DNA from 3 places in the Paenibacillus sp. FSL M7-0420 genome. Region 1 is predicted to be linked to each of the others. Evidence: predicted binding sites of a transcription regulator. Region 1 holds the regulator's gene; each other region holds the start of a gene.

The links. The regulator Rex, encoded in region 1, represses fermentation and respiration genes when NADH is low (regulators of the CRP and FNR family bind a similar motif). The targets are predictions, from matches to a motif close to TTGTGAAATATTTCACAA.
Region 2: the regulator Rex is predicted to act here: its motif matches at 1,520-1,537, upstream of MKX51_RS11890 (DUF1641 domain-containing protein).
Region 3: the regulator Rex is predicted to act here: its motif matches at 1,332-1,349, upstream of pflB (formate C-acetyltransferase).

Annotation. Positions count from the first base shown of each region.
Region 1 is NZ_JBBOCJ010000001.1:4,440,040-4,443,161, reverse strand. It holds gene dinG (ATP-dependent DNA helicase DinG) at 1-646, shown strand, start outside; gene MKX51_RS19010 (redox-sensing transcriptional repressor Rex) at 803-1,453, shown strand; gene MKX51_RS19005 (amidohydrolase) at 1,443-2,744, shown strand; gene MKX51_RS19000 (cell wall elongation regulator TseB-like domain-containing protein) at 2,774-3,122, shown strand, end outside.
Region 2 is NZ_JBBOCJ010000001.1:2,849,485-2,852,606, forward strand. It holds gene MKX51_RS11880 (hypothetical protein) at 1-406, shown strand, start outside; gene MKX51_RS11885 (nitroreductase family protein) at 675-1,292, opposite strand; gene MKX51_RS11890 (DUF1641 domain-containing protein) at 1,616-2,053, shown strand; gene MKX51_RS11895 (NAD(P)/FAD-dependent oxidoreductase) at 2,085-3,122, shown strand, end outside.
Region 3 is NZ_JBBOCJ010000001.1:4,687,168-4,690,289, forward strand. It holds gene pflB (formate C-acetyltransferase) at 1-1,243, opposite strand, end outside; gene adhE (bifunctional acetaldehyde-CoA/alcohol dehydrogenase) at 1,505-3,122, opposite strand, start outside.

The DNA.
Region 1 (3,122 bases):
TCCCCGGGACTTCCCGAGCGTCAAGGGAAGTATAGGGGATGCCCGCTTTGTGGACACCCTCGTGCACTCCCTTGCCGAGACAGCTGTAACAACACGGGGGCGGATGCTGGTGCTGTTCACCTCCTACAAGATGCTGCGCCAGGTGTATGAACCGCTGAAGGAGGCACTTGCCTCACAGGATATCGCGGTGCTGGGACAAGGCGTGGAAGGCGGCAGCCGGAGCAAGCTGATCCGCCGCTTCCAGGATAGCCCGGCTTCGGTCTTGCTGGGTACCAGCAGCTTCTGGGAAGGGGTGGATATCCCGGGAGAAGCATTGACCTGCCTGGCGATTGTCAGACTGCCGTTCCAGCCGCCGAATCACCCGCTGGCAGAAGCGAAGTCGGAGCTGCTTCAGGCACAGAAGAAGAATCCGTTCATGAAGCTGTCCGTGCCGCAGGCCGTCATCCGCTTCAAGCAGGGCTTCGGGCGGCTGGTCCGCACGGCGCAGGACCGGGGCATCGTAATTGTGTACGATACCAGAGTCATCGAATCGCATTACGGAAAGTACTTCCTGTACTCGCTCCCCGGTCCCAAGATGGAGCATATGCTCACCGAGCAGATGGTCCCGAGAATTGCCGAATGGCTGGATGACGGCGGGGTTTCCTAATTCATCTGCTATTGCTATTATTAATAAGTCATGATTAACCTGAAGATCCGTTCCCGCCTGCCCTGCCACTCCGGCAGGCGGCGGGGCACGGTTGCTATAATCGGCATTACATGAAGCGAATTTGTGATGTTACATCAACTTGAAGGAGGAGAATACATGAAATCGGATAAAATATCGGAGGCCGTCGTGCGCAGGCTCCCAGTGTACCTGCGTTTCCTGAACGATCTCCAAAAACGTGAAATCTCCACAGTCTCTTCCCAGGAGCTGGGCCAGAAGCTTGATCTGAATCCCGCCCAGATCCGTAAGGATTTGGCTTATTTCGGTGATTTTGGCAGAAAAGGCATCGGCTATGATGTATCTTATCTGATTGAGAAGATCCGCCATATCCTGAAGCTTGACCAGCAAATTAATGTTGCACTGGTTGGAGCCGGTAATCTCGGTCATGCCTTGTCTAACTACAACGCTTACTTAAAGGATACGATGAAGATTACTGCCATCTTCGATGCCTATCCGCCGAAGGTAGGCCAGCAGATCAACTCGCTGGTTGTGCAGCCGATGGAGGAGCTAAGCAGTACAATCCGCTCGCAGGGCATCCGGATCGGGATTATTACCGTGCCCGACAGCGAAGCCCAGAACGTAGCTGATATTCTTGTCGATTCCGGTATCGAGGCGATTCTGAACTTTGCACCGGTTATTCTCAAGACGCCTGCCAATATCCGGATTCATGCCGCAGATTTCACCACCGATCTGCAGAGCTTGGCCTATTATCTGCATGATGGAAAGGATGAGGCTGAAGATGAGCAGTAAGATCACGATAATCAAGAATGGGCACTTCCTGGTTCCGGGCAGTGACAAGCCGGTTCTGAGCGGGTACATGACCCTGGAGAATGATTTGATTACTTACATAGGTGAAGCTGAGCCGGCAGTGGAGGATGGCGCACAGGTCGTAGACGGCAGCCGTCTGCTGTTCATGCCTGGTCTGGTCAATACCCATGGTCATACTGCAATGTCACTGCTGCGCGGATACGGCGACGATATGGTGCTTCAGTCTTGGCTGCAGGAGAAGATGTGGCCGATGGAAGAGAAATTCACTGGTGATGATGTATATTGGGGAACCTCGTTGTCCGTGCTGGAGATGCTGAAGGGCGGGACAACCACCTTCCTCGATATGTATGATCATATGGACAGGGTAGCGGAAGTGACCGAGCAGTCCGGTATTCGTGCTGTGTTGATGCGCGGCGTAATTGGGCTGTGCCCGGAAGAGGTACAGCAATCCAAGCTCGCTGAGGCGATTGCTTTTGCCCGTAACTGGCACGGCAAGGCTGACGGCAGAATTACGACCATGCTCTCACCGCACGCACCGTACACCTGTCCTCCAGAGTTTTTCATGAAGTTTGTGCAGGCTGCCCATGATCTGGACTTGCCAATGCACACCCATATGTCCGAGACGCGCCATGAAGTGGAGCAGAATGTGGCCGACTACGGCCTGCGTCCGGTCGCACATCTGGAGAAGCTCGGGATGTTCACCCGTCCTTCGCTCATTGCCCACGGGGTTCATCTGAACGATGAAGAGATCGGGATTCTGGCCCGCCATAACGTTGGCGTGTCGCATAACCCCGGCAGTAACCTGAAGCTGGCCAGCGGGGTTGCGCGTGTTCCTGAACTGCTGAGAGCCGGGATTAAGGTCTCCCTGGGTACAGACGGCGCGGCAAGCAACAACAATCTGGATATGTTCGAAGAGATGAGGCTGGCGGCTCTGATTCACAAGGGCGTAAGTGGTGATCCCACAGCGGTACCGGCTCCTGAGGCGCTTCTGATGGCTACGGAGTATGGGGCGCAGTCTATTTTCCTAAGCGGGGTAGGCCGGCTTGCCGCAGGAATGAAGGCCGACTTCATCGCACTTGATATTGACCAGCCGCATCTGCTGCCGCATACCGATCTGCTCTCCCATGCCGTATATTCGGCAAGTGCCAAGGATGTGGAGCATGTATGGGTGAACGGCCAGCAGGTTGTGAAGCATGGACAATGCCTGACACTTGATGAGGAAGCCATCCGCCGCAAAGCACAGGAGACGTTCGAGAGCCTGCTTAAACGGTAATTCAGGGGAACGGGAAAGGAAGCAGCGTGGTGAAGAAGAAGAGGAGAAGATGGATCTGGCTGGGGATTACCGTGGTGCTGCTCCTTCTGTTCGGACTAAGCCAGTTCTATGCCTACATTATGAAGGACCAGTGGAACGAGCGGAGTGAGGCCAAGGAGCTGGCCCGGGCGCGTGCCGGACTAACAGAGGTTACCAAGGCCCAGAAATCTGTCTGGAATGAGAATGAGATCTACTGGGTGCTGACCGGTAAAAATGAAGCAGGGACCGATCTGATGGTGTGGGTCCGTTTCACCTTGGAGGGCAAGCCTGCCGGAGGCGACAACGACCTGTATGCAGAGGAACTGAGCAATGGCACCTCAGAAGAGAAAATGCGCGGAA
Region 2 (3,122 bases), 1.6 Mb from region 1:
TGGGGATTACGTGCTGATCGCCGATGAAGAGTGGGTATATCTCGGGGATCTTGGCGATTACTTCTATGATACCCGGCACAGCGGCCCAGAGGATAGTACAGCCCACCGGCGCGGTGTCACCTGGCTGAAGAGTCTGCCCCTCGCAGCGGTTAATCCGGCTGTAACAGAGCTGCTTGCTTCTGAGAGCAGAATAACTGCCTATTCAGGAGTGCTGCCCGCAGCCCGAATGGATCTGTGGCTTGGGAATCAGGCAGGGGATGGCGGGAGTAACGCCGGGGCCTGTTCCGTTCAGGTGGATGAAGCTACAGTAGCGCACGCGCTGGCTGTTCTGAAGGCGGCCCTGCACAGCACAGATGTGGAGCGGCAGGAGCGTGCGGCTGTGGCGATTTTGCAGTATGCCCGGTGAGCTTGGGAGGAAGAATACGGCAGAATGATATGAAGAAGGGTCTTTCGGTGTATTAGCCGGAAGACCCTTTTTTAAATATTGAAATTTATATGCTTCCCGCTTAAACAGTGGAGAGAACGGACTGATTGTGGAAAAGCGGCAGCGGTCGCCTTGGTCTCCGGATTTTCACCGTATAGGGAATGAAAAAAATCTGGAGAGCACAGCGATTGGAACAACGGTCCGTTCGCGGAGCGTCCACCCAAGTGAACACGTACATCCTTACTCCATATTAGATAAATTCAACAAATTCATTAACCGGCTTGCGGTAGCCGCGCGGTCTGATCTTGTGCTGGTTATCCTTGCCGATCGTAATCAGCATTACCGGAACCATATGGTCGCCGAGACCGAGAGTAGCCTTCACAGCCTCCGGATCGAAGCCGATCATCGGGCAGGTATCCCAGCCCTTATCCTTGGCAATCAGCATGAACTGCATCGCCGACAGAGAAGCGTTGCGGATGGCTTCATCCCGCTGGAATGCATCGTTCCCGGTATAAGCATCGTTGATGGATTGAATGGTTTGCTCGTATGCATCCTCGCTCATCGCTCCCAGCAGCTTAAGCCCGCTATAGATTTCTGGAGCCTGCAGGTAGGCATTCTTGTCACCCAGCACCACAATAACAGCAGAAGCAGTGTGGATCTTGTATTGGCCATACGCGTCCTTGCGGATGGCTTCCTTCACGCTGTCATCGCTGATCACCTTGTAGTGGGTGTGCTGAAGATTATAAGCCGAGGGAGCCAGACGGGCGAGGGAGAACATCTCTTCGAGCTCACTCTGCGGGATGGTAACACCTTCCACGAAATTATTAGCCGATCTGCGGGCCTGCACCAATTCGGAAAAAGTACTCATAAGTCTTTACCTCCATCTAATATGTATGCTGCTTAGTAATAATCAATTGCTGATATTAATTAATAAACTTACATTTAGTTACTCGCTTAAGATATCACGACCATCTGTATACGTCAATGATTAAAAACATAATAATTTGTAAATTTAACCTGATTAAACGGCTGACTTCAACAAAACCGATGAGGAAGTGATAATAATCACAAAAATAGGTTGCAAAGGCAAAAAGATTGTGACAATAATAACAAATAGAGTGTTATAATAGTCACATAGTTTCACCTGGATGTCATTAAGTAAGAATACGATTTGTAAAAGGAGACTTCGATATGTCACAAACCGTTACCCAAAATCTTCCTGAACAAGAAATACCAGAAGCAGCTCTTCCCAAAGAGGATGTGCTGAAAGAGCTCTTGAAGCCGGAGGTTCAGCAATCTCTGATGGTACTGGTCGAGCAGCTGCCGCAGATCACACAAATGGTTAGTGTATTGTCCAAATCACTAGATTTTGTGCAGTCGGTTGCCACGGATGAAGTACTTAAGAATGATACAGTCGGTGCGATTAAGGAAATGGCGGGTCCTGTGGTGGGCACTGCCAAGAATCTGGCGGCTACAGTCATTGAAGCGAAAGACCGCGCGGAAGCAAGCAGCGAAACAGTCAGCCTGTTCGGCATGATGAAGATGATCAAGGACCCGCAGGTACAGAAGGCTCTCCGGTTCATGAATGCCTATCTGCAGGTCAGCGGTGAACGTCAATCGGGCAAATAAGCCCGTAATACTTAATGATGGAGGAATTATCATGTCAAAACATATAGTGATTCTAGGTGCAGGCTACGGCGGCCTGCTTAGTGCCTTAACCGTTCGTAAATATATGAGCAAAGCGGAAGCCAAAATAACGGTGGTCAATCAGTATCCGACACATCAGATTATTACGGAATTGCACCGGCTTGCAGCGGGCAGTGCGTCTGAACAGGCGGTTGCCATGCCGCTGGCGAAGCTGTTCGCCGGTAAGGATATTGATCTGAAAATCGCCAAGGTCAATTCGTTCTCCCCGGAGAACAAGCAGGTTATTCTCTCGGACGGCGTCATGCTGACCTATGATGCTCTCGTTGTCGGTCTGGGCAGCACCACCGCATATTTTGGTATTCCGGGACTTGAAGAATACAGCATGGTGCTGAAATCAGCAGCAGATGCGCTGCGGATTCGCCGTCATATTGAAGACCGGATTCGTGACTATTCCAAAACCCGCAACGCAGCAGATGCTACGATTTTGATCGGCGGCGGCGGGCTGACTGGCGTAGAGCTTGTAGGCGAAATTTCCGATATTCTGCCTAAGCTGACGAAGCAATATGGAGTGAATCCTGCTGAAATCAAGCTTCTGCTCGTTGAAGCGGGTCCGAAGATTCTCCCCGTCCTGCCGGATCATCTGATTGAGCGCGCTACAGCCAGCCTGGAGAAGCGCGGGGTGCAGTTCCTGACGGGTCTTCCGGTTACGAAGGTATCCGACAATATGATTGATTTGAAGGATGGGCAGCAGATTGTGGCGAACACCTTCGTCTGGACCGGCGGGGTACAGGGCAATCCGCTGGTTGGCGAATCCGGTCTTGAAGTCAACCGTGGCCGGGCCACGGTGAATGAGTTCCTGCAGTCCACTTCACATCCTAATGTATTTGTAGCCGGAGACAGCGCTGTTGTCTTTGCACCGGATGGCCGTCCTTATCCGCCAACGGCACAGATCGCCTGGCAGATGGGTGAGCTGATTGGCTACAATCTGTTCGCATATCTTAATGATAAACCGCAGGAGTCCTTCAGCCCGGTCAATTCCGGCACACTCGCC
Region 3 (3,122 bases), 250 kb from region 1:
TTGCATAATCTTCACCCCAGTATGGACGCATTACATCATCGTTCTCATATTGGATAGCGCTGGTCTCAATAGATACCTTGGCACAATATTTCTTGAAGCCTTCAGGCAGCTTCTCGGACCACAGTACAGTCAGGTTCGGTTCTGGAGCCGGTCCCAGATTGTACAGGGTATGCAGGAAGCGGAAGCTGTTCTTGGTTACGCGGGTTGTGCCGTCTTCAGCCATACCACCGATGGATTCTGTTACCCAAGTAGGGTCACCGGAGAACAGGTCGTTATAGTCAGGCGTACGCAGGAACTTCACGATACGCAGCTTCATTACGAAATGGTCAACGATTTCTTGAGCTTGCTCTTCAGTCAGAGTACCTTCTTCAACGTCACGTTGAACATAGATATCAAGGAAGGAAGATACGCGTCCCAGAGACATTGCCGCACCATTCTGTTCTTTAACAGCTGCCAGATATCCGAAGTATACCCATTGTGTAGCTTCTTTGAAGTTCATTGCCGGCTTGGAAATATCCATGCCATGAGCTGCGGCCATTTGTTTCAGTTCGCCCAGAGCACGCATTTGCTCGGACAGCTCTTCACGCAGACGGATAACATCTTCTGTCATGGAGTCTACTTCAAGCTCAGCCAGTTGCTGCTTCTTGTCTTTAATCAGGAAATCAATACCATACAGAGCAATACGGCGATAGTCGCCGATGATACGTCCGCGGCCATAAGCATCAGGAAGGCCTGTGATTACGCCGGATTTACGCACAGCTCTCATATCTGGTGTATATGCATCAAATACGCCCTGGTTATGCGTTTTGCGGATGTTCGTGAACATGTCAACGATATTCTGCGGAAGCTCGAAGCCGTAAGCCTTAGTAGCATCGATCATCATCTTGATACCGCCGAACGGTTGGATGGAACGTCTGAAAGGCGCATCAGTCTGAACGCCGACAATCTGTTCCTTGTCCTTGTCAATGTAACCAGGAGCATGGGAAGTGATAGTGGAGACAGTATCGAGGGAAACGTCCCATACGCCGCCTCTTTCTCTTTCTTCCTTACTCAGCTGGGAGATAATCTTCCACAGTTCAGTTGTGTTGCTGGTAGGACCTACAAGGAAATCTTCAGTTCCTTCATAAGGCTTGATGTTCTTGGCAATAAAGTTATTAACGTCAACTTTCTTGGACCATGTACCCTTTGTGAAATTTCTCCAGCCAGACTTAACCTCTTGTACTTCTTTTTCAATCACCGACATGCTAAATCCCTCCATTTATATTTAGTATATTTGTAGAGATCGCGGGCTTGAAGGTTAATCCCGTGTCTCGTGATCCCGTAGCTGACAGTTGTTATAAAATTCACAATCACATCTTTATATCAGGGATCGTTGTCTATATAAACATTTTAGTTTATTTTCTGAAAAAGGACTGTGACAAATATCACTCTTTCGGTGATATTTGTCACTTCCATCCAGTCCCATATTAACCTTTAACCTTATTCTTTGCCAGGCAACCGTTAATTAGTTATCGAATTTGCCGTAGAATGCGTTGCGGTATACATCAGCAAGCTCGGATACCAGCGGCATTTTAGGGTTGGCAGTTGTACATTGGTCTTCAAATGCACGGTCAGCCAGATAGTCTACACGGGATTCGAAGTCCTTAGGATCGAAACCAAGCGCCGAGAAGGATTCTTCGATGCCGAGTTTTTTGTTCATGTCGCGGATCGCATTGATCAGGCTCGTTACGCCTTCTTCGGTAGTGCGTGCTGGCAATCCCAGAATACGGGCGATTTCAGCATACCGTTCGTCAGCTACAAAGTGCGAATATTTAGGGAACGAAGCGAACTTCGTAGGCTTCTTGGCATTGTAGCGAATAACATGCGGCATCAGGATCGCATTAGTGCGGCCATGTGCGGTGTGATACTGTCCGCCCCATTTGTGCGCCAAGCTGTGGTTAATCCCCAGGAATGCATTAGCAAAGGCCATACCGGCAAGTGTCGAAGCGTTGTGCATTTTCTCACGGGCCAGCTTGTCGCCTTGCAGTGCGGATTTCTCCAGCCACTGGAATACCAGCTGAATGGCTTTGATTGCCAGACCATCGGTATAGTCACTGGCCATTACGGATACATAAGCTTCGATTGCATGTGTCAATACGTCCATGCCTGTATCGGCAACTGCAGTTCTTGGCAAGCTGTATACAAACTCAGGATCGATAATAGCTACGTCTGGAGTCAGCTCATAGTCGGCCAGCGGATACTTAGTATTATTACCCGTAGTCTTATCTGTGATAACTGCGAACGAGGTTACTTCGGAACCTGTACCGGAAGTTGTAGGAATCGCAACGAATTTCGCTTTGTTGCCGAGCTTAGGGAATTTGTATACCCGTTTGCGGATATCCATGAACTTCTGCTTCAGACCGTTGAAGTCAGCATCCGGATGTTCGTAGAACAGCCACATGCCCTTGGCAGCATCCATTGGGGAACCGCCGCCGAGTGCGATAATGCAGTCCGGCTGGAATCTGTTCATCATTGCCGCGCCTTTTTCTACAGTAGTTGTCGATGGATCCGGTTCAACTTCCGAGAACACTTCAATGGCTACAGGAGTCTGACGTTGACGCAGATAGTGCTCAACTCTTTCAACATATCCCAGTTTCACCATCATAGGGTCAGTGATAATGGCTACACGTGTAATGTCAGGCATTTTGGCCAGATACTGAGTGGCTCCCTTTTCGAAGTAAATCTTGTCAGGTACTTTAAACCATTGCATATTCACGGTACGACGGTTCACCCTTTTCACGTTGATCAGATTGATGGCAGTCACGTTCTGCGATACCGAGTTGCGTCCGTAAGATCCGCAGCCCAGTGTCAATGAAGGGATATTAGTGTTGTAAATATCGCCGATTGCGCCGTGTGTGGATGGCGAGTTGACGAGAATACGTCCGGTCTGCAGACGGTTGGAGAACTTCATGATTACTTCTTCGTTGTTGGAATGGATAGCCGAGCTGTGGCCCATGCCGCCAAATTCAACGATTTGAGCTGCGCGTTCGATACCCTGGTCAGCATTCTTCACTTTGTAGCAAGCCAGAACCGGGCTCAGCTTCTCAGCGGACAATGGATATTTAGTACCTACACCTTCAAGC